3 regions of the Xanthobacter dioxanivorans genome follow, and region 3 is predicted to be linked to each of the others. Evidence: predicted binding sites of a transcription regulator. Region 3 holds the regulator's gene; each other region holds the start of a gene.
The links. Region 3 encodes LexA, which represses DNA repair genes until DNA is damaged. Its sites were predicted from a motif close to TGTTCNNNNTGTGTTCNG; they were not measured.

Region 1 (7,459 bases), 1.3 Mb from region 3:
GTGAGCGGCACGGTCTCGTCGAGCCGGTCGTGGGTCACCACCATGCCGCCCACATGCTGGGAGAGATGGCGCGGAAAGCCGATGAGTGCCTTCGTCAGGCCCAGCACATGCCCAAGGCGCGGGTCGGCGGGGTCGAGGCCGAGGCGGCGGGCCTCCTCCGCCTTCACCCCCTCCGAGGACCAGCCCCAGATGGAGCCTGCGAGCACCCCCACCGTATCGTCGGAGAGGCCGAAGGCCTTGCCCACCTCGCGCACCGCCGAGCGGGTGCGGTAGGTGATGGTGGTGGCGGCGAGCCCCGCATGGGCGGCGCCGTAGCGCGCATAGACGAAGGCGAGCACCTCGCCCCGGCGCTCATGCTCGAAATCGATATCGATGTCCGGCGGCTCGCCCCGCTCCTCCGAGATGAACCGCTCGAACAGGAGGTTGGTCTTCATGGGATCGACGTCGGTGATGCCCATGCAGAAGCACACCGCGGAATTGGCCGCCGAGCCGCGCCCCTGGCACAGGATGCCCTTGCCCCGGGCGAAGCCGACGATCTCGTGCACGGTGAGGAAATAGGGGGCGTAGCCCAGCTTGGCGATGAGGCCGAGCTCGTGAACGAGCGCATCGCGCACCTTCTGCGGCACGCCGTCGGGATAATGGTTCCGCGCCCCCGCCCAGGCGAGCGCCTCCAGGGCCGCCTGCGGGCTCTCGAAGCCCGCGCGCGCCTCGCGCGGATAGGTGGGCTTCAGGTCATCGAGGCAGAAGGCGAGCCGGGAGAAGAAGGAGAAGGTCTCCGCCACCGCCCCGGGCACGGCGCGGTAGAGGCGCGCCATCTCGGCGGGAGATTTCAGGTGCCGCTCGGCATTCGCCTCCAGCCGGCGGCCGGCGGCGTCCAGCGGCAGGTGGTGGCGGATGGCGGTGAGCACGTCCTGCAGCGGGCGCCGGTCGGGGTCGTGATAGAGCACGTCCCCCGAGGCGAGGAGCGGCACGCCTGCCGCACACGCCATCTCGGACAGCCGCGCGAGGCGGCGGGCATCGTCGCCACGCCCGAACAGGGGGGCGACGAGCCAGACCCGGCCGGGGGCGGCCTCCTTCAGGCGCGACAGGAAGGGCGCGAACGCCTCCGGCAGGCGGCGCGGCGGGAGCACGGCAAGACACATCCCCTCCTGCCATTCCAGGAGATCGGCGAGGCCGAGATGGCAGTCCCCCTTCTGCGCCCGCATGTTGCCGGCGGTGAGGAGGCGGCAGAGCCGGCCATAGGCGGCGCGGTCCTGCGGGTAGGCGAGGATGTCGGGCGTGCCGTCGGCAAAGACGAGGCGCGCGCCCACCGCGAGCCGCACGCCCTGGACCTTCGCCATGGCATGGGCGCGCACCACGCCGGCCAGCGTGTTGCGGTCGGCAATCCCGATGCCGCGATGGCCGAGGGCCGCGGCCGCCGCCACATACTCCTCCGGATGCGAGCCCCCGCGCAGGAAGGAGAAATTGGTGGTGACGGCCAGCTCGACGAAGGGCTGGGCTGGAGCCGGCGGCGCAGGCCGGCGCGCGGGTGGCTCCGCCGGGAATGGGAGGAGCGAGGCCCCGGAAGGCGAAGGCGAGGATCCGGAAGGTGAGGATTCGGAAGGCGAGGTCATGGCGCCCCTCACCCGAACAGGCCGTGGATGAACCAGCGCGGCTCGCTCGTCTCCCGCCCGTAGAGGCCGGCGCGGAACAGCCAGAAGCGGTGTCCCTCCCGGGTCTCCACGCGGAAATAGTCGCGCGTGGGGACCGCCGTCTCCTGTGGTCCCTTTCGCCACCATTCGGCGGCGATGCGCTCCGGCCCCTCGGCACGGCTCACCTCATGGCGGCGCCGACGCCAGCGGAAGTGCAAGGGCGGCCCGTCGGGCACCTCGGCCACCGCCTCCACCGGCTCGGGCCTGTCGAACAGGCGCAGGGGGCGATCGGGCCCGCAGAGGTCCGGGATGGTCGCAACGCCCCCCTCCGGTCCTCCGCCGGCAAGGCAACGGGCCCCTCCCATCCCTCGTCCCCCGCCAGCCCCCCTGCCGCCCCGGCGAGCAGGGCCGCCGCGCCGATCGCCTGGGCCGGCACGGCACGGCTGCTGGCGTCGGGCCAATGGCGATCCTCCGCCACCAGCACCTGCACCTGCCGCGTCCCGAAGCGGATGGAAAGGCGGTCGATGAGGCCGTCGAGCGCCTCCGCCCCGTCCGTATCGGCGGCAAACCCCGACTGGCGCTCGGCCATGGGGGCCGCCTCCCGCACGGCGAGGCGCAGGAGGTCGAAGCCGAAGCCCGCATCGAGACAGGAGACCGCGGCCAGCTTCTCCGCGAACAGGCGGCGAATGGCCTGCGGATCGCGCAGCGGCCGGCCGGTGCCGACGACAAGGCGCGTCACCTTGCCGTCCACCCGGAACAGGGAAAGTTCGAGCCGCCGCGTCCCCACCCCCTGGCGCTCCAGAGCGGGGACGAGGGAGGCGGCGAGCTTCAGCGTGAGGCCCAGCACGTCCTCCACCCGCTCCACCGGCTCGAACAGATTGCGCTCGGCGCAGAAGACCGGCGGGGAAAAGCGATAGTCCACCGCCGCCGGAGCCGTTCCCAGCGCCGCGTCGAGGCGATCGAGGAGCCCGGCGCCGAAGCGGGCGGCGAGCGGGGCGCGGGGCTTGCCGACGAGGTCTCCCACCCGGCGGAAGCCGAGCCGCGCCAGGGCGCCGAGCGCTCCCTCCTCCAGCCGCAAGGCGGCGAGCGACAGGGGGGACAGGAGCGGTACGAGGTCCTCCTCCTGCGGCACCACCACGCCGGCGCCGGCCCGCCGCTCCCCCCTCGCCGAGAACCGGGCCAAGGCGAAGGCCGCCCCGGAGGTGGCGGCAAGGGCCGCGCGGGCGGCAAAGCCCTGGGCGCCCACCCGCCGGAGCAGGTCGCGCACCAGTCCCTCTTCGCCGCCGAACAGGTGGGCGCAGCCGGTGACATCGAGCAGCAGCCCCGCGCGCCCGTCGAGGGCGAGGAGCGGGGTGTAGCGCTCGCAGGCGTCGGCGAAGCGCATGAGCACATGCGCATCCGCGTCCGGCGTAGCCTCGCTCACCGCGAGGCCGGGAAAGCGGGCGCGGGCATCGGCCAGCGCCAGGCCCGGCGCCAAGCCGAGCGACACGGCGGCCGCATTCAGCGACAGGAGGCGCACCGCGCCCTTGTCCGCCACCACGGTGGCACGGGGCGCGGCGCGCGCCTCAGGCGACATCCGCCGTTCGAGGCGGTCCGTCGAAAGGCTCGGCAGGTTGAGGGCGAGATAGCGCCGGCCGTCCGAGGCTGGGAGATCCAGTGTCCCGGGGGTCATGCCGCGCCTCCCTCTCGTCCGGCGCAAGGCGGAAATGACCGCCGGCGAAGGCCAGCGGCCAGGCCCCGGGCGGCCCGAAGCGGTTGCGCACCAGGCGGGCATTGGCGCGGGGCAGGCCAAGGCCGCCGAAGCCGTCTCGGGCCGGGCTGGGCAAGGGCGAGACCACCCAGCGGCTCGCCGCCGCGCAGGGCTCGGGGGCCGCCGCGTAGCGCACGAGGAGGCCGAGGACACCCCGCCCCCGCGCTGCGAGCGAAAGGCGCCGCGTGGCTGTGAGCGCTTCCGGCAGAGGCGCGCACACTTCTCCCAGGACCGCGGCAAGGCCGGCGCATTTCAAACCCTCCTCCATCACGAACAGGACGTCCTGCGGCCGGCGCACGCGCACCACGATGAGCGCACCGGGGGACAGGCCGAAGGCGGCAAGCCCCGGCGCGTAGAAGGTGCCGGCCTCCCACGGCACCAGATCCTGCTGCACCACCAGCAGCGGCCGGCGGCGCTGTGCCACCGCGCGGGCGGCGAGCCCCAAAGCGAAGGCGCCGAGCACGCCCGCATGCTCCGCCGCCGCCGACGCCTCGTGGAGGCCGCCCCACAGGAGGCCGCCGCCAAGGACGCCATCCACCTGCGGCACCCCCAGCAACAGGCGCGCAGGCGCCCCGCCTTCCGACGCGGGGAAAGTCCCGGACGGGTCGGGTGATGCCTCGCCCCGCTCGATGGCCGCGATCGTCCGGCGCAGACGCGCGACATCGGCCGCGGAGCGGGATGCTTCCGTGGAACATGACGGCACGACCGCCTCTTTCGTTCTCTATTTGTTCCTATAGATTCCGGAAGCCTGGGGCTGAGTCAAGGCAGCCGCGCTCCTCCTCCCCGCCATGCCCCCAAAGGCAATGGATGCGAACCGCCCGCGATCGGCTATGGTCGCCTCCCCCGTCCCGATCCCCCCGCCGAGATGACACAGCCCGACCTCACCCCCCAGAACACCACGCCCCAAGGCTCCGTTTCCGAAGCCTTCACCCCCCGGGATCCCGCCTTCGAGACCAAGGTGCGCGAGAGCTTCGCGCGCCAGCCCTTCATGGCCACCCTCGGCGCCGTCCTGGGCGCGGTGGTGCCGGGGCGGGTCGAGGTGGTGCTGCCCTATGCGGAGGGCGTTACCCAGCAGCATGGCTTCTTCCATGGCGGCTCCATCGGCGCCATCGCCGACACGGCGGGCGGCTATGCCGCCTTCACCCTGTTCCCGCCCGGCTCCACGGTGCTGACCGTGGAATACAAGATCAACATCATGTCCCCCGGCAAGGGCGAGCGGCTGGTGGCGGTAGGCGAGGTGACGCGCGCCGGGCGCACCCTCACCATCGTGCGCGTGGACGTCTATGCCGATGCGGACGGCGCGCGCACCCATTGCGCCACCGCCACGCAGACCCTCATCTGCCTGCACGGCAAAAGCGACGGGCCGGCCGCCGGCTGATGCGCTTCGCCACCCCTCTCATTCCCGGCCGTCTGCTCAGGCGCTACAAGCGCTTCCTCGCCGACGTGGTACTGGCGGACGGCACGGAAACCACCGCGCACGTGGCCAATTCCGGCGCCATGCTGGGGCTTGGCGCCCCCGGCAGCCGGGTGTGGCTCTCCCGCTCGCCCAATCCCGCCCGCAAGCTGGCCCTGAGCTGGGAGCTGGTGGAAGCCGACTTCGGGGCAGGGCCGGAATTGGTGGGGGTGAACACCATGCACCCCAATCTGCTGGTGGCCGAGGCCATCGCGGCCGGCCACGTGCCGGCGCTTTCCGGCTATGCCCGCATGCGGCGCGAGGTGAAGTACGGCAAATCGAGCCGCATCGACATCCAGCTGGAGGACGAGGCAAAACCCCTCTGCCTCGTGGAGGTGAAGAACGTGCACCTCATGCGCGCGCCGGGCCGCGCCGAGTTTCCGGACTGCGTCACCGCGCGCGGTGCCAAGCACCTCGAGGAGCTGGCGGCCGAAGCGGAAAAGGGCAACCGCTCGGTCATGGTCTATCTGAGCCAGATCGGCTCGGCCCGCACCATCGGCCTCGCCCGCGACCTCGACCCCGCCTATGGCCGCGCCTTCGACCGGGCGCGCGCCGCCGGCATCGAGGCCATCGGCCTCGTCTGCCGCATCGATCCCGAGGGCATCGAGGTGGCGGGCCTCGTTCCCATGACGGGGTGAGGACGAGGTGAGACAGATCGGCCGCCGCACCTCCCCCTCCGTCAGCGCGCGCATCTCCTCGCATGCGCGCATGGACAGGCCCGCCGGGCCGCGCCACACATAGAACATTCATCGATTCGCACGTTGGGGATCCGGCATGCCCTTCACCCTCCACCTCACCCGGCGCGGCACCTTCAGGCTGGCCGCGACGCTCGCGGGCGCGCTCGTCGCCGACGCATTCCTGCCGGCCCGCGCCGAGGAGGACCCGGACGTGGAGGCCATCAAGGCGCTGAAGCCCGGCCAATGGGTCTGGTATCCCGAGCGGGCGCCGGACGGCTTCGTCGCCGTCGTGGTGAACCTCACCGACCAATTGTGCTTCGTCTACCGCAACGGCGTGCGCATCGGCGTCGCCACCGTCTCCACCGGCAAGGAGGGGCACGACACCCCCACCGGCGTCTTCACCATCCTCGGCAAGGACGTGGACCACCACTCCTCGCTTTATAACGACGCCTCCATGCCCTACACGGAGCGCCTCACCTGGTCGGGGGTGGCGCTGCATGCGGGCGGGCTGCCCGGCTATCCCTCCTCCCACGGCTGCGTGCACTTGCCGCTCGCCTTCTCCAAGCTCCTGTTCGGCATCACCCATGTGGGCACGCCGGTGATCATCGCCGATGCCCACAGCGCCCCCGAGGACGTGATCCACCCCGGCATCGTCATGAGCGAGGGGCTGGACGAGGAGCTTGCCGTCTCCGCCACCGGCCAGGGCGCGCCACAAGACGCCGCCGCGACGCCGGAGCCCGTCTCCATGGTGGTGAGCGGCGCCGACCGCAGCATCACCGTGCTGCGCGGGGCGCAGACAGTGGTGCAGGGGCCGGTGGTCATCACCGCCCCCGAAGAGCCCCTCGGCAACGTGGTCTACGTGCTGGTGACCAAGGACGGCACCGCCCCGCGCTGGAGCGCCATCTCCTACGAAGGCGGCCAGCAGCCCGCCGGGATGGCGCAGGAAGCCCTCGCCCGCATCACGGTGGGCCCTTCCATCAACAAGCAGGTGGCGGCGCTGGTGGTGCCCGGCGCAACGCTCTTCGTCACCGACCTGCCGGCCCATCCCGGCACGCGCAGCGAAGGCGGCTTCGTCATCATGACCCACAAGGCGACGAGCTGATGGGCTTTCCCCGCCCCGGCCGCGCGCGCCTTGCCGCCGCGTTGCTCGGCCTGACGCCGTTCCTGCCGCCGGCGCAGGCGCAGCAGGTGGCGCCGCCAGCCGCGAAGCCCGTGGGCGCGGCCGTGCCGGCCAAGGAGCTGTTCGGCCGCGCCGCCGGCCCGGCGCCGCTCGCCGCCCGGTCCATCGGCTTCTATTCCAAGGGCTGCCTCGCGGGGGCTTCGGCGCTGCCGGTGAATGGCCCCAACTGGCAGGTCATGCGGCTGTCGCGCAACCGCAACTGGGGCCATCCCGACCTTGTCGCCTTCCTCGAGCGCTTCTCCGCGCAGGTGCCGAAGGTCTCGGGCTGGCAGGGCATCCTGGTGGGCGACATGTCCCAGCCCCGCGGCGGACCCATGCTCACCGGCCATGCCTCCCACCAGATCGGCATCGACGCCGACATCTGGCTGACCCCGAGCCCCGGCCGCGAGCTGTCGCGGGACGAGCGCGAGAAGCTCTCCGCCACCATGATGGTGCGGGCCGACCGGCGCGACATCGACGCCGCCAACTGGCGGCCCGACACCTGGAAGGTGATCCGCGCGGCGGCCCTCGAGCCGCGCGTCGAGCGCATCTTCGTCAACGCGGCCATCAAGAAGGCCCTGTGCCGGGAAGCGACCGGCGACCGCGGCTTCCTCGCCAAGGTGCGTCCCTACTGGGGCCACGACTATCACATGCATGTGCGCCTCGCCTGTCCCCCGACAGCCCCCAGTGCCGGCTGCAGGAGGCCGCGCCCTCGGGCGAGGGTTGCGGGGCGGAGCTGGACTGGTGGTTCACCGACGAGGTGCTCCATCCCAAGCCCGAGAAGGAACC
Region 2 (7,459 bases), 2.1 Mb from region 3:
CGGGTGAGGCCCAGATAGGAGATGGAGATGGTGCGCGCCCCGCGCTCCTCCCGATCCCTGTCGGCGAAGGTGTAGAGCTGTTCCACATAGCCCAGCGGATGATGGGTCTGCTGCTCCACCCAGTCGCGCAGGCCCTGCTGGAGAGAGCGGTGGGCGAGGGCGAACGGGCCGGACGGGAGGGCGCTCGCCTCCTTCACGGTCATCACCCGCGGTTCGCCACGGGTGACCGCCGCCAGCACGGCGATGAGGTCCACGGCGACGGATCGGCTGGCGCGCGACGGGCTCGTCATGAAGCTCCCGGGGGACTCCACCGGAGGAGGATGCGGTGTGCCTCCCGATAGCACGCCTCGCCGCGCGGACGGAAGCGGCGGGTGAGATGCAGCCGGCGGCCGACGCCCGCCTGGCTCAGGCCTCGACCGCCGGCCGGCGGGGCGTGGCGAACCGGACGCTGGCCTTGCCTTGCTGCTTCACCTCGTACATGGCGGTGTCCGCGAGGCGGATCAGCTCCGCCTCGTCGTCCGCATGGTCGGGATGGAGAGCGATGCCGATGCTGGCGCTGACGTGGAGGGTCGCCGTCCTCTCACCATGGGTCAGCACGTAGGGCTCTCCCAGCACGCTGCACAGCCGCTCCCCCTGGTCGAGGGCCACCGCTGCATCGGTGAGGTCCACCATGATCACGGCGAACTCGTCGCCGGAAAGGCGCACGGCGAAGTCCTCGTGGCGCAAATTGGACCTCAGCCTCTGGGCGATGGCGCACAGAAGCTTGTCGCCCATGCCGTGGCCGTGCTGGTCGTTCACCTGCTTGAAGCCGTCGATGTCGATGTAGAGCAGGGCGAAGGCACGGTTGTGCCGCACCGCCTGGGAGCGGGCGCGGGAGAGGTGCTCCACGAACAAGATGCGGTTGCCGAGGCCCGTGAGCGCATCGTGGGTGGCCATGTGGCGGATCTGCTTTTCCACCCGCCGGCGCTCGTCGATCTCCACCTCGAGCTGGCGGTTGCGCTTCTCCAGTTCCTCCATGGCGGCCTTGAGGCGCAGCTTGGAGATGTGCAGATCGAGGAAGACCGTCACCTTGGAGAGCAGCACGGCGTCGTTGATGGGCTTGGCGATGTAGTCCACCGCGCCGAAGGTGTAGCCCTTCAGCCGGTTGATGTCGTCAAGATACGCCGCGGTGACGAAGACGATGGGGATGTCGCAGGTGGAGGGGTCGTTGTTGAGCAGGGACGCCACCTCGAAGCCGTCCATGTCCGGCATCTGCACGTCGAGCAGGATGAGCGCGAACCGGTGGTCGAGGCACAGCGCCAGCGCCTCGTTGCCCGAACGGGCCTCGAAGATCTCGGCCTTCACCGAGGCGAGCAGGCGGCGCATGCTGGCGAGATTCGCCTTCACGTCGTCTACCACGAGGATTTTTGGCAGATCCTCGGTGCTCATCGCCGCCCGAATCCATTGATCCGCGCCGCCAGCGCGGCAAGCGGCGCGCACAGGTCCGCGCCCGCCTGTTCGAGCGCCGCACGCGGCATGGTATCGACCTCCGCCTCTGCCGGTTCCTGAATCAGCGCCAAGCCTCCAAGCTCTCGGATCCGCTTCAATCCCTGGGCGCCGTCGCTGCTCGCTCCCGTGAGCAGGACACCGACGACGGCTCCTCGATACGCCTCGCCCGCGCTCTTGAACAGTACGTCGATGGAAGGGCGCGAGAAACACACTTTCTCATCGACCGAGAGGGCGAAGCACCTGTCCTGCCCGACAAGAAGATGATAGCCGCTTGGGGCGATACAGACGATACCCGATACAACCGGAAGACGCTCGGTTGCAAGTTTCACCGGAAGCGCCGACGTTGCCTCAAGGATGGACGGCAGCAGGTCCGGACTGTCGGCGCCCACATGAATCACGATGGCAATGGCGGCGTCGAGTTCCGGGTCGAGCGCGGGCAGGAGCCGCAGCAAGGCGGCGGGCCCTCCTGCCGAGCCGCCGATCACCACCAGCCGCTCGGCTGGCGCGGAGGGGCGGACCGCGTCACGGCTGCCGGGGCTGGCCGTCCAGGCGGCAACCGCCCGGGACGGCTCCGCCGCCGCGCGCCCGGTCACGGCCGGACCTCAGAGCCAGGGGCGTTCGGCGCCCTTGGCGGTCTCATAGGCGGCGATGGACGGCGCCTTCTCAAGGGTGAGGCCGATGTCGTCGAGCCCCTCGATGAGGCAGCGCTTGCGGAACGGGTCGATCTCGAAGTGCACGACGCCGCCGTCCGGGCCGCGGATTTCCTGCGCCGGAAGGTCGATGGTCAAGGTCGCGTTGGCGCCGCGCTCGGCGTCGTCGAACAGCTTGTCGAGGTCGTCCTTGGACACCACGACGGGCAGGATGCCGTTCTTGAAGCAGTTGTTATAGAAGATGTCCGCGAACGACGTGGAGATCACGCAGCGGATGCCGAAGTCGAGCAGCGCCCAGGGTGCGTGCTCGCGCGACGAGCCGCAGCCGAAATTGTCGCCGGCCACCAGGATCTTCGACTGACGATAGGCCGGCTGGTTGAGGACGAAGTCGGGATTGTCGGAACCGTCGTCCTTGTAGCGCATCTCGGAGAAGAGGCCCGTGCCGAGGCCGGTGCGCTTGATCGTCTTCAGATACTGCTTGGGGATGATCATGTCGGTGTCGACATTGACCAGCTTCAGCGGGGCGGCGACGCCTTCAAGGACGGTGAACTTCTCCATGGGACCCTTCAGCCTCGGCTTGTCTTGAATGGCTTCCTGCCTCGGACAGCAGTGGCGCGAACCGGCCGGGGGCCGGGGAATGCGCCTGTTTCACCTTCCATAACAGGCGTATCCACGCTTGCCCAGACACGAAAGCCGGCGCCGCGGGCGAAACGCGGTGCCGGTCGGGGCCGAGAATCCGGCGTCATCTCATCGCGCGAGACGCTCCGGCAGCATGCGCTTGAGCACGTCGTCCTTCAGCACCACATGGTGCACCGCCGCCGCGGCGGCGTGAAGCACGGCGAGGATGACGAGCCCGTTCGCCAGCCATTCATGCACCTCCTGCACCTGGCGGGCCGTCGGCCGGTCGACCGGGATGGGCGAGGGAATGGTGAAGAGCGAGAAGAAGCTCACCGCATTGCCGCGCAGGAAGGCGAGATAGATGCCGACGAGCGGCGTCGCGATCAGCAGCAGGTAGAGCAGCCCATGCATCACATGGGAGGCGGTCTGCACCGGACGGCTCACCTGCGCCGAGGGAGCGGGGTGCCTGCCGAGGATGCGCACCGGGATGCGCGCCGCCACCAGGGCGATCAGCAGCAGGCCCACCGAGATGTGCGTCCACCACACGGCCGCGCGGCCCGGAGCGCCCCGGGCGAACAGGCTCTCCAGATAGGTCACGCCGAAGACGACGATGATGGAGAGAACGGTGAGCCAGTGCAGGGCTCTCAGCGATGCGCCGTAGCGCGACAGTTGGGGATCGGTGGGCATGGGGGCCTTCCTTTGTTTTGAGTTATTCTAAAAAGTTTGCCCCTCGGGTCCAGCGCGAAGGCCCTGCCTTCCCTGCGGTTAATTGGCCCGCTCCTCGATCTCGGCCATATCGTCGTCGGACAGACCGAAATGATGGCCGATCTCGTGCACCAGAACGTGCGTGACCAAATCGCCGAGGGTCTCCTCGTTATCGGCCCAGTAGTCCAGGATCGGCCGCCGGTAGAGGAAGACCATGTTGGGCATCTGCCCGGTGTGGGTCACCGCCCCCTGCTGGGCGCGGCCGATGCCCTGGAACAGGCCGAGAAGGTCGAACGGAGTCTCGGCATCAAGGGCGTCCAGCACGTCGTCGGTGGGAAAGTCCTCGACGCGGATCACCACGCCCTCGCAAAGCGCCCGGAAGGATGCGGGCAGCGAGGCGAAGGCCTCGTCCGCGAGACGCTCGAATTCGGCGATGGTCGGCGCTTCCAGGTCGCGCCAGTTGGTCCGCTCGCCGCCATTGTTTCCCGACATGCCGCCGCCCTCCCCGAAGACGCCCATACCACCACCCCATCCCGCGCCGCACCAACACGGCGCCGTGACCGCGCCGCCCTCGCGCCGGACCCTTTCAGTCGTCACGCAGCCGTGAGTTTCCTGAACACTTTCTGAACACAAGCATCAAGCGGGGTTCAGAAGGTCTTGGTTAAGGAACTCTTAATGGGTCTGCATCGTTAACCACGCAGACTACGACTTGGGAGAGTGGCCATGCTGCGGAAGCTTGCAGTCACCGGCGCTTTGGTGACCATCCTTGGAATTGCTGCGTTTTTCGCGCCTCACGAGGCGAATGCCGCCACCGCGGGCGCGGTGATCGGCCTCATCTTCTGATCCGGCGCCCCGGCGGCGTGCGCTCTGCACGCCGTTTGATCACGCGATTGTGAAGACGACACCAGCCCTTTCGGCTGGCCCGTTTCCTTCCTGCCACAGGCGCCCGTCGCTTTCGCAAGCGCGAAATGCAGGCCGGCGCTGGTCCGGGCGGACGGCGCGAGCTGACCTGTTCCGGGCTTCGCTGCGCGGCGACCCGGAAGGGACCTAGCCCCTCCCGGATACCGTTCGCGCCTTCCGCTCAAACCCGCCTCAGGCGCCCTTGGGCCATTGGCGCACGTCCACGAAGCGGCCGGCGATGGCCGCCGCCGCGGCCATGCTCGGCGACACCAGGTGGGTGCGCCCCTTGAAGCCCTGGCGGCCCTCGAAATTGCGGTTCGAGGTGGAGGCGCAACGCTCCTCCGGCGAAAGGCGGTCGGCATTCATGGCGAGGCACATGGAGCAGCCGGGCTCGCGCCACTCGAAGCCGGCGGCGAGGAAGATCTTGTCCAGCCCCTCCGCCTCCGCCTGCTCCTTCACCAGCCCCGACCCGGGCACGACCATGGCGGACACGTTGGGGTTCACGGTGTGGCCCTGGACGATGGCCGCCGCCTGCCGCAGATCCTCGATGCGGCCGTTGGTGCACGAGCCGATGAACACCCGGTCGAGGGTGATGTCGGAGATCTTCGTCCCGGCGGAAAGGCCCATATAGCCCAGCGCCCGGATCTTGGCGGCACGCTTGCCCTCGTCGGCGATCAGGGCCGGGTCGGGCACCACACCCTCCACCGAGACCACGTCCTCCGGGCTGGTGCCCCAGGAGACGATGGGCGGCAGGTTGGCGCCGTCGATGTGGATCTCGCTATCGAAATGCGCGCCCTCGTCGGTGCGCAGGGTCTGCCAGAAGCGCATCGCGGCGTCCCAGTCCGCGCCCTTCGGCGACTTCGGACGGCCCTTGAGATATTCGAACGCCTTCTCGTCCGGCGCCACGAGGCCGGCGCGCGCGCCACCCTCGATGGACATGTTGCACACCGTCATCCGCCCTTCCATGGACAGGGAGGTGATGGCGTCGCCCGCATACTCGATCACGTAGCCGGTGCCGCCGGCGGTGCCGATGGTGCCGATGATGGCAAGCACCACGTCCTTGGCGCCCACGCCCTCGGGCAATGGCCCGGAGACGGTGACCCGCATGTTCTTCGCCTTCTTCTGGATCAGCGTCTGGGTGGCCAGCACATGCTCCACCTCCGACGTGCCGATGCCGTGGGCCAGGGCTCCGAAGGCGCCGTGGGTCGAGGTATGGCTGTCGCCGCAGACGATGGTGGTGCCGGGCAGGGTGAAGCCCTGCTCGGGGCCGACCACGTGGACGACGCCCTGGCGCTTGTCGAACCCGTCATAGTATTCGACGCCGAACTCCCGCGTGTTCTCCGCCAGCGCCGCGATCTGCGCGACGCTCTCGGGATCGGGGTTGGGCAGGGTGCGGTCGGTGGTGGGCACGTTGTGGTCCACCACGGCGAGCGTCTTCTGCGGCGCGCGCACCTTGCGGCCGGTCATGCGCAGCCCCTCGAACGCCTGGGGGCTCGTCACCTCGTGCACCAGGTGGCGGTCGATATAGAGCAGGCAGGTTCCGTCTTCCTGCCGGGAAACCACGTGCTCGTCGAAGATCTTGTCGTAGAGGGTGCGGGGGCCGTTCGCGGGTGCGCTCATGATGTCCTGTCCTGAGGAGAGGCCGGCGCGCGCATGGCGCGGGCCGGTCCGATGTCGATGATCCGATGGCGATGAAAGGCGTCGAAGCGGGCGCGTCCGGCCTCAAAGCACGGCTGATGCGGCCGTGGTGAAGCGGCCGAAGAAGCGGCCCGGCAGGCGCACGTGATCCGGCACCGCCGCAAATTCCATCGTGGTGCGCGCGAACGGCCCGGCGGCGCAGAAGGCCACCCGGCTCAGGATCGAAGAAGGCACGCGCGCATCGAACATGGCCGGTTTTTATCAGTTCCACGCTGCCGCGACAATCCGGCGCGCGGAACCGTGAAAACGTCTTCGCGCCATCTTTTCCCTTGCTCCGCCGCGGCCGCCCGGCGAGGTAGGGGCCGGGTTCGGCAGGATGGCGGGGGACGACGTGCGCTTCATCGCGACCTTCGATGCGGCTTCTTTTCTCGACACGGTGCTGAGCCTCGTGGCCGCCTTCGTGCTCGGCACCCTCATCGGTGCCGAGCGGCAATACCGCCAGCGCACGGCGGGCCTGCGCACCAACGTGCTGGTGGCGGTGGGGGCCGCCGCCTTCGCCGACCTTGCTTCGCGCCTCGGCGGGCCCACCGACGCCATGCGCGTGGTGGCCAACGTGATCACCGGCGTCGGCTTCCTCGGCGCCGGCGTGATCATGAAGGAAGGCCTCAACGTGCGCGGGCTCAACACGGCGGCGACGCTGTGGTGCTCGGCTGCCGTGGGCAGCTGCGCCGGCACGGACATGCTGGCCGAAGCCGTGCTCATCACCTTCATCATCATCGCCGGCAACACCATCCTGCGGCCCGTCGCCAATGCCATCGACCGGATCCCGCTCGACGAACGCCGCTCCGAGGTGAGCTACGAGGTGCGGCTGACCGTGGAGGCCTCCGCCCTCGCCGACCTGCGCGACCTGCTCATAGAGGCGCTGGAAGCCGCCAAGTACCCGGTGGGTGACGTAGAGGAAGGCACCGGCACCGACGGAACCTCCCTGCTGGTGGCGAAGCTGGTGAGCACGGCGGTGAACCCGGCCGAGCTCGACGCGGTGACGGACCGCCTCGCCGCCGTGCCCGGCGTGCGCCATGCCACCTGGGAGAGCACGACCGAGGAGTGAGCCTCCTCACACCCCCGCCAGGTGATGCAGGACAATGCCGCTGGTGGTCGCCACGTTGAGGCTGTCGAATCCAGGGGCCATGGGGATCGCCACGGTGCGCACCTGCGCCATCACCGCGGCCGGCAGCCCCGGTCCCTCGGTGCCGAACAAGGCCGCGACGCGGGGCGGCCGCACGAGGCGGGAGAGCGGCTCGCTTCCGGACGGGGACAGCGCCACCACCTCGAAGCCGCGCGCGCGCAGCAGGTCCAGCAGCCCCGCCGCGTCCGGCATCCGGGCGAAGGGCACCACGAGGCTCGCCCCCACCGAGACGCGGATGGCCTTGCGGTAGAGCGGATCGCACGAGGCCTCGTCG
Region 3 (7,459 bases):
GCACGAAGGTGAGGCGGCCCTGCTCGACTGTGCGCTCTTCCAGGGCGGCTCCCGTCTCCTGCGCCACGTGGGGAATGTCGATCGCCGCCATAGGATCGGTGCAGGTGACGATGAGCCGGGTGCCGGTCGCGACGGTGGCCAGCGCCTTTCGGGTGCGCAAAGCGGGGAGGGGGCACTTGAGCCCCCGCAGGTCCAGCTCCACGGTGGCCGGTGCGGCCGCCTTCACTCTGCCAGTTCCCTTTTTGCCTGGTCCTTCAGGCGGCCGAGGCTCTCCTCGCGGCCCAGCACCGTCAGCACGTCGAAGATGGGCGGGGAGGTGGCCTTGCCGGTGAGGGCGGCACGCAAGGGCTGCGCCACCGCGCCGAGCTTCACGCCCTGCGTCTCGGCATAGCCGCGCACCACGGACTCCGTGGCCTGCGCCGTCCAGTCCGCAGCCTCCAGCAGCGGCACGAGGCGCCCGAGATGGGCGCGCCCCTCGGCGGTGAGGAGGGTGGCCGCCTTCTCGTCGAGGGGGATCGGGCGCTCGACGAAGATGAACTCCGCGTTGTCGAGCAGTTCCACCACCGTCTTGGCCCGCTCCTTCAGCCCCGGCATGGCCGCGGCGAGCTGGGCCCGGTGCGTGGGCGTCATGCGGGCGAGCCGGTGCGCGGCATCCGGCAGGTGCGGCACGAGGGCGTCCACGGCGTCGAGCAGCTCCGCATCGCCCGCGGCGCGCATGTACTGGCCGTTGAGATTCTCGAGCTTCTGAAAATCGAAGCGCGCGGCCGAGCGGCCGACCCGGTCGAGGTCGAAATAGCGGACCATCTCCTCGGTGGAGAAGAGTTCCTGATCGCCGTGGCTCCAGCCGAGGCGGACGAGGTAATTGCGCAGCGCCGCCGGCAGGTAGCCCATGTCGCGATAGGCATCCACGCCGAGCGCACCGTGCCGCTTGGACAGCTTGGCGCCGTCCGGCCCGTGGATGAGGGGGATGTGGGCCATGTGCGGCACCTCCCAGCCCAGGGCACGGTAGATCTGGGTCTGCCGGGCGGCGTTGGTGAGGTGATCGTCGCCGCGGATGACATGGGTGACACCCATGTCATGATCATCCACCACCACGGCGAGCATGTAGGTGGGCGTGCCGTCCGAGCGCAGCAGCACCAGATCGTCGAGATCCTTATTGGGGAAGGTGACGGTGCCCTGCACCATGTCCTCGATGACGGTCTCGCCCGCCTGCGGTGCCCTCAGGCGGATGGCGGGCAGGCGGTCCTTCGGCGCCTCGGAGGGGTCGCGGTCGCGCCAGCGGCCGTCGTAGCGGGGCGGGCGCCCCTCCTTGCGGGCGAGCTCGCGCATCTCCTCCAGCTCCTGCGGGGTCGCGTAGCAGGGATAGGCGTTGCCCTTCGCCAGCATCTCCTCCACCGCGGCGCGGTGCCGGTCCGCCCGCGCGAACTGGTAGATCGGGTCGCCGTCCCAGGTGATGCCCATCCAGCTGAGCCCGTCGATGATGGCGGCGATGGCCTCCTTCGTCGAGCGCTGGCGGTCGGTATCCTCGATGCGCAACAGCATCTTTCCGCCCGTGTGCCGGGCAAAAAGCCAGTTGAACAAGGCCGTCCGCGCCCCGCCGATGTGCAGGAAGCCGGTGGGGGACGGGGCGAAGCGGGTGACGATCTGCGACATCGGCAACTCGGACATGGGGCGAACTCGGACTTGCGGGACTCGGCGAGGCTCGATCCGCAGGCAGCGGACGGGCGGGCGGGCAGCGGCGTCCGGCGGCACCGTCGGCACCGCCACATGGCGCGCGAGAGGCGCCCGTGTAGCATAGGCGCGGGACACAAGAAACACGGGCGGCCGAAAGGGCGCGGATGACCGGCACGCAGGGCGGGACTGGCGGAAGGGGAGCAAGGCGCGCCGGCGCCCGCTCCGCCATTCTCGGCGGGGCCGCCGCCGGCCCGGCCACGCGCCGTGCAACGCCGCTGGGCTTGCTTCCTCTGCTCGATGCTCTGCAGGCGCGGGGCGTCCGCGACCTCGCCGCCGAGGCAAACTCGGGCCGGCTGATCCTCTGGCTCCCCGTCGCCTATGCACTGGGCATCCTTGCCTATTTCGGCGCGGCCCAGGAACCCTCGCTCGCCGTGGCCCTCGGGCTCGCCCTGGTGCTCGCGGTGTCCGCCGTGCTGGCGCGCGCGCGGCCCGTGGCGTTCGCGGCGCTGGTCGGCGCCGCCGTGGTAACGGCAGGCTTCGCCACGGGGGCCCTGCGCACGGCCCTGATGGGCCACGCCACGGTGGAAATCCCGCCCAAGGGGCCGGTGCGACTTTCCGGTTTCGTGGAGCGGGTGGAGCACCGCACCACCGGCGACCGCATCCTGCTGCGGCTGGACCCCGGGCCGGTGCGCGGACTCGATCCGGTCCCCGAATTGGTGCGCCTGTCCTTGCGGCGAGGCTATGCTCCGGCGGTGGGCACCCATGTGACGCAGCTGGCGCAACTCCTGCCGCCCCTCGGCGCGGCCATGCCGGGCGCGCACGATTTCGGCCGGGCGCCGTGGTTCCGGGGCATCGGCGGGGTCGGCTACGGCCTCGGCCGGCCGAAACCGGCGCCGGCGGCGGATCCCCCCCTTTCCGTGCGCGTCGCCATGGGCGTGGACGCGGCGCGCGACGGCCTCGCCCGGCACATCCGCGCTTCCCTTTCCGGGACCCCGGCGGAGATCGCCGTGGCGCTTGTGGCGGGTGATCGCTCCGCCATCCCGCCGTCCGTGGAGGAGAGCATGCGGGTGTCGGGCCTCACCCACATCCTGTCCATCTCCGGCCTGCACATGGCCCTGGTGGCCGGCACGCTGTTTGCGCTCGTGCGCGCCGCGCTCGCCATGGTGCCGGCGCTGGCGCTGGGCTTTCCCATCAAGTCCCTCGCCGCCGTGGTGGCCCTGGCGGGCAGTGCCGCCTATCTCGTGCTTTCGGGGAACGACGTGCCGGCGCAGCGTTCCTTCGTGATGACCGCGCTGGTGCTGTCCGGCGTGCTGGCCGGGCGACCCGCACTCACGTTGCGCACGGTGGGGGTGGCGGCGGTGGTGGTGCTGGCCCTCACCCCCGAGGCGGTGCTCGATCCCGGCACCCAGATGTCGTTCGCCGCCACCTTGGCGCTGGTGGCCGCCTATGAGCGCCTGCGGCCCCTGCGCGCCGTGCCGCGGCCGGACGGCTGGGCCGGACAGGTGCTGGTATGGATCGTGGTGCTGGTGGGCGGAACCGCGCTCACCTCCCTGGTCGCGGGCCTCGCCACGGCGCCCTACGGGGTCTTCCATTTCCAGCGGGTGGCCCCCTATGGCCTCCTCGCCAATCTGGCGGCCATGCCGGCGGTGTCGTTCCTGGTGATGCCGTTCGGCCTCCTCGGCGTGCTGTTGATGCCCTTCGGATGGGACCATCTCGCCTGGCCGGTGATGGGGTGGGGCATCGAGATCATGGTCGCGGTGTCCGACCGCATCGCCGCCTTGCCGGGCGCGGACGTGCGCCTCGATGCGGTGGGCCCGGCGACGCTCTGCCTGCTCAGCCTCGCTTTGCTCGCCCTCTGCCTGCTGCGTGGGGTCCTGACGGCGGTGGCCATCGTCCCCCTCGGCCTTGCCCTCGCACTGGCGGGGCCGCCGCCACGACCGGACATGCTCATCGCCCCGGATGCGCAGGCGGTGGCCGTGCGCGGCGCCGACGGTCGCCTTTCGGTGATCGGCGCGCGCGGCCAGAAGCTCATCGTGGAGCAATGGATGACGCGTGAGGGCGACAGGCGGACAGCGGCGGACAAGACCCTCGCCTCCGCCTTCTCCTGCGACGCCTTCGGCTGCACGGCGCCGCTGCCGGACGGCGGCACCATCGCCGTCTCGCGCCGGGCGGAAAGCCTGGAGGCGGACTGCCTTGAATCGCGCATCGTCGTCACCCGCGACGCCCCCCTGCCGATTGCCCCGCCAAGGTGATCACGCCAGCCACGCTGGCCCGCACCGGCACGCTCGCCTACTTCCTGAAGGACGGCATCTGGCGTGAGGAGCCGACGCGCCGCCCCCATGTCCAGCGCCCCTGGATGCCACGCCTGCCGCCGGCGCCGGCCGAGGTGAGCGTCGGCACTGCCGAGGATGCCGAAGCCGACGCGGCATCCCCGTGAGCGTCCGCGGCCTTTCGGCGACCTCCTCATTTCCGCACCTCACGTTCGCCCCCACGACCAAGGAGGGCATTTCGTGACGGAATGACGCGCCTGCGCCCACGCAGGGATGTGCGCCGCCGCGCAGGGCGAGGCCCGGACGCTGACTGTTGAAGAGAAGGGTCGGGGTGAGGAGCTGCATTCCCGAAGGAACCGGCCCCGTTGAGCATGGCGACCGTCGCCGCCCCTCACCCCATTCCTCTCCGCGGGGGAGAAGAACGCAAAGGCGCCGGAGCGTCAGTAGCGCCGCATCAGGCCGATGAGGCGGCCCTGGATGCGCACGCGGTCGGGACCGAAGATACGGGTCTCGTAGGCCGGGTTGGCGGCTTCCAGCGCGATGGAGGCCCCCTTCTTGCGCAGGCGCTTGAGGGTGGCTTCCTCATCGTCCACCAGCGCCACGATGATGTCGCCAGTTTCCGCGGTCTCGCACTTGCGGATGAGGACCGTGTCGCCGTCGAGGATGCCGGCCTCGATCATGCTGTCGCCGCGCACTTCCAGGGCGAAGTGCTCGCCGCTGCCCAGCATCTCGGGGGGAATGTTGAGGGTGTGGCTGCGGGTCTGAATGGCGGAGATGGGCGTGCCGGCGGCGATACGGCCCATGACCGGCACCGATACCGTGGGCGCCGTTTCGTCGTCGCCGGAGGCGGGGCGCACCTTGCCGAGGCTGCCCTCAATGACAGATGGGGAAAAGCCGCGCCCGCCGCTGTGGGCCGCAGCGAGGCCCGGAGCCACGCTGTCCGGCAGGCGCACCACTTCCAGCGCCCGGGCGCGGTTGGGCAGGCGCCGGATGAAGCCGCGCTCTTCCAACGCCGTGATGAGACGGTGAATGCCCGACTTCGACCTCAGGTCCAGCGCCTCCTTCATCTCGTCGAAGGAGGGGGGCACGCCGGTTTCCTTCAACCGCTCGTGGATGAAGCGAAGCAGGTCATATTGCTTGCGCGTCAGCATTCTCTTGCCCCCTAGCGGCGCCGCGTGCGCTCCGGTTCACTCCGGCGCCCCAGCCCTGCGCGCCGCGAAACAAATCATGAACAGTTCTTATCTGTTCCTTTTGTGTTCCGCAAGTAGTGAACGCACGGTTAAGGCGGGATCAATCGTCGAACGGAATGATCTCGCAGGGATCTCCGGCCTTGCCGGCGGGGGCGAAAGGCGGGCGGATCAGCAGGCAGTCGGCCGCCGCAAGCACGCTGAGCATGGCGCTGTCCTGCGAGGCGAAAGGGGTCACGCGCGCCGATCCGTCGGCATGGCGCTCCAGCCGCGCCCGCATGAAGTCGCGGCGGGCGTCGTTGGCCGGAACGTCCACGGCGAGGCGCGCCGGGGCGGCGAGAGGGCCGGGCGCGGCATCGCCCTGCAGCGCGCGCACCAGGGGCACAAGGAACACCATGGCGCAGACGTGCGAGGACACCGGATTGCCCGGCAGGCCAAGCACGCGCACGCCGCCGCGGCTACCGAACATCAGCGGCTTGCCCGGCCTGAGCGCGATCTTGTGCACCGAAAGGTCGACGCCCTCCGCCCGCAGCGCCGGCCCCATGAGATCGTGATCGCCCACCGACGCGCCGCCGGAAGACACCACCAGGTCGAACGCGCCGGAGAGCGCATGCGCCACCCGGGCGCGAATAGCCGCAAGGTCGTCGCCGATGAGGCCGAGGTCGGTCACCTCGGCGCCGGCACGACGGGCGAGGGCGGCGAGGCCGAAGGCGTTGGAGACGACGATCTCGCTGTCCTTGCCGGTGCCTTGGCCCGGCAGCACCAGTTCGTCCCCCGTCTGCATCAGGGCCACGCGCGGGCGACGGGCGACGGGGAGCGTGGGGTGGTCCATGGCGGCGGCGAGCATGATGTCGCGCCCGGTGAGGCGCCGCCCGGCCACAAGGCCGGGCGTTCCGGCCGTGAAGTCGCAGCCCTTCAGGCGCACGTTGCGCAAAGTGGCGGTGGGCGCGGTGGTGGTGACGATGGCGCCGTCACGCGCGGTGTTCTCCTGGATCACCACCGTATCGGCGCCCTCCGGCACCACCGCGCCGGTAAAGATGCGCACCGCCTCGCCCAGACCCACCGGCCCGGCGAATGGCCGACCGGCCGCAGATTCGCCGATGACGGCAAGGCGGGCCGGCGTTTCGGCGATGTCGGCTCCGCGCACCGCATACCCGTCCATGGCCGACATATCGGCGGGGGGCTGGGTGCGGCGAGCCAGGAGGTCGCGGGCCAGCACGCGCCCGGCGGCCGCAGCCACGGGCACATCCTCGGTGCCGAGGGCGGACACCTCGGCCGTGACGAGGCCGATGGCCTCCTCGACGCTCATCAGCGCCATCACGCGCCTCCTGCTCTCGCGCTTGGTTTCACCATGGGCCCGTCGTATCAGCCGGTCGGCGGGTCGGCGCGGAAATGACCGCTGCGGCCGCCGGATTTCTCCAGAAGCCTTATGCCTTCCATCCGCATGCCACGGTCGGCCGCCTTGGCCATGTCATAGATGGTGAGGCAGGCGACCGAAACCGCCGTGAGCGCCTCCATCTCCACGCCCGTCTGCCCGGTGGTCTTCACCCGCGCCGTCACCTGGAGGCCCGGCAAGGCGGGATCGGGGGACACCTCCACCTCGACCTTGGTGAGCATGAGCGGGTGGCACAACGGAATGAGCTCGTGGGTGCGCTTGGCCGCCATGATGCCGGCGAGACGCGCGGCGCCGAGCACATCGCCCTTCTTGGCGTTGCCGGAAAGAATGAGCTCGAGGGTCGCCGGCGCCATCACCACGCGCCCCTCGGCGAGGGCCTCGCGGGTGGTCGCGACCTTGTCGGACACGTCCACCATGCGGGCGGCGCCCTGGTCGTCGAGATGGGTCAGGCTGGCCATGGGCGTGCTGTGCGTCCCGGAATCGATCTTCGCTTCCGGCGAAGATGGCGGTCGCAGCCGGCCCTGTCCACCTCGGCAGGCTCCCCCGGACGTGCCGGGGGATGATGGCGGGGTGGACCCGGCCTCAGCGCAGGCGCGTCCAGCTCTGGGTCTTGCAGAGCGGGGCGACGATGCAGCCGCGCAGCTTCAGCGTGTCGTCGCCGTCGAGCGTGATGGAGCCGGAATAGGTCTTGCCGTCCTCGGCATTGTAGATGCTGCCGCCCGTCCATTCCTTCGGCCCGCCCGAAAAGCCCGACAGGATGGTGACGCCCTTCAGCGGCCGGCTGCGCAGGGACGCGTTGGAATTGTTCACGTCCTTGAGGGCGGGATCGGCCTTGAGCCCTTCGGAGGAGACGAGGCGGCCGCAGAGATTGGCGCCGCATCGGGAGATTTCCACCTGCCCGCTGCGGCTCGGGGTCTGCCACAGCCCGGTGG

Region 1: the regulator LexA is predicted to act here: its motif matches at 4,097-4,114, upstream of EZH22_RS26705 (ImuA family protein).
Region 2: the regulator LexA is predicted to act here: its motif matches at 4,074-4,091, upstream of EZH22_RS01245 (metallopeptidase family protein).

The regions. Positions count from the first base shown of each region.
Region 1 is NZ_CP063362.1:5,729,423-5,736,881, forward strand. Features, by position in the region: gene EZH22_RS26695 (error-prone DNA polymerase) at 1-1,613, opposite strand, end outside; gene EZH22_RS33010 (DUF6504 family protein) at 1,622-1,885, opposite strand; gene EZH22_RS26700 (Y-family DNA polymerase) at 1,813-3,303, opposite strand; gene EZH22_RS26705 (ImuA family protein) at 3,197-4,084, opposite strand; gene EZH22_RS26710 (PaaI family thioesterase) at 4,247-4,759, shown strand; gene sfsA (DNA/RNA nuclease SfsA) at 4,759-5,472, shown strand; gene EZH22_RS26720 (L,D-transpeptidase) at 5,609-6,613, shown strand; partial or broken gene mepA (penicillin-insensitive murein endopeptidase) at 6,613-7,459, shown strand, end outside.
Region 2 is NZ_CP063362.1:254,465-261,923, forward strand. Features, by position in the region: partial or broken gene EZH22_RS01220 (NUDIX hydrolase) at 1-290, opposite strand, end outside; gene EZH22_RS01225 (two-component system response regulator) at 406-1,428, opposite strand; gene EZH22_RS01230 (chemotaxis protein CheB) at 1,425-2,081, opposite strand; gene leuD (3-isopropylmalate dehydratase small subunit) at 2,091-2,696, opposite strand; gene EZH22_RS01240 (cytochrome b) at 2,886-3,443, opposite strand; gene EZH22_RS01245 (metallopeptidase family protein) at 3,522-3,953, opposite strand; gene leuC (3-isopropylmalate dehydratase large subunit) at 4,554-5,981, opposite strand; gene EZH22_RS01255 (hypothetical protein) at 6,084-6,248, opposite strand; gene EZH22_RS01260 (MgtC/SapB family protein) at 6,391-7,107, shown strand; gene EZH22_RS01265 (TrmH family RNA methyltransferase) at 7,114-7,459, opposite strand, start outside.
Region 3 is NZ_CP063362.1:4,461,045-4,468,503, reverse strand. Features, by position in the region: gene EZH22_RS20835 (sulfurtransferase TusA family protein) at 1-226, opposite strand, end outside; gene gltX (glutamate--tRNA ligase) at 223-1,653, opposite strand; gene EZH22_RS20825 (ComEC/Rec2 family competence protein) at 1,839-3,926, shown strand; gene EZH22_RS20820 (hypothetical protein) at 3,923-4,111, shown strand; gene lexA (transcriptional repressor LexA) at 4,385-5,095, opposite strand; gene EZH22_RS20810 (molybdopterin molybdotransferase MoeA) at 5,235-6,449, opposite strand; gene moaC (cyclic pyranopterin monophosphate synthase MoaC) at 6,497-6,985, opposite strand; gene EZH22_RS20800 (DUF2147 domain-containing protein) at 7,110-7,459, opposite strand, start outside.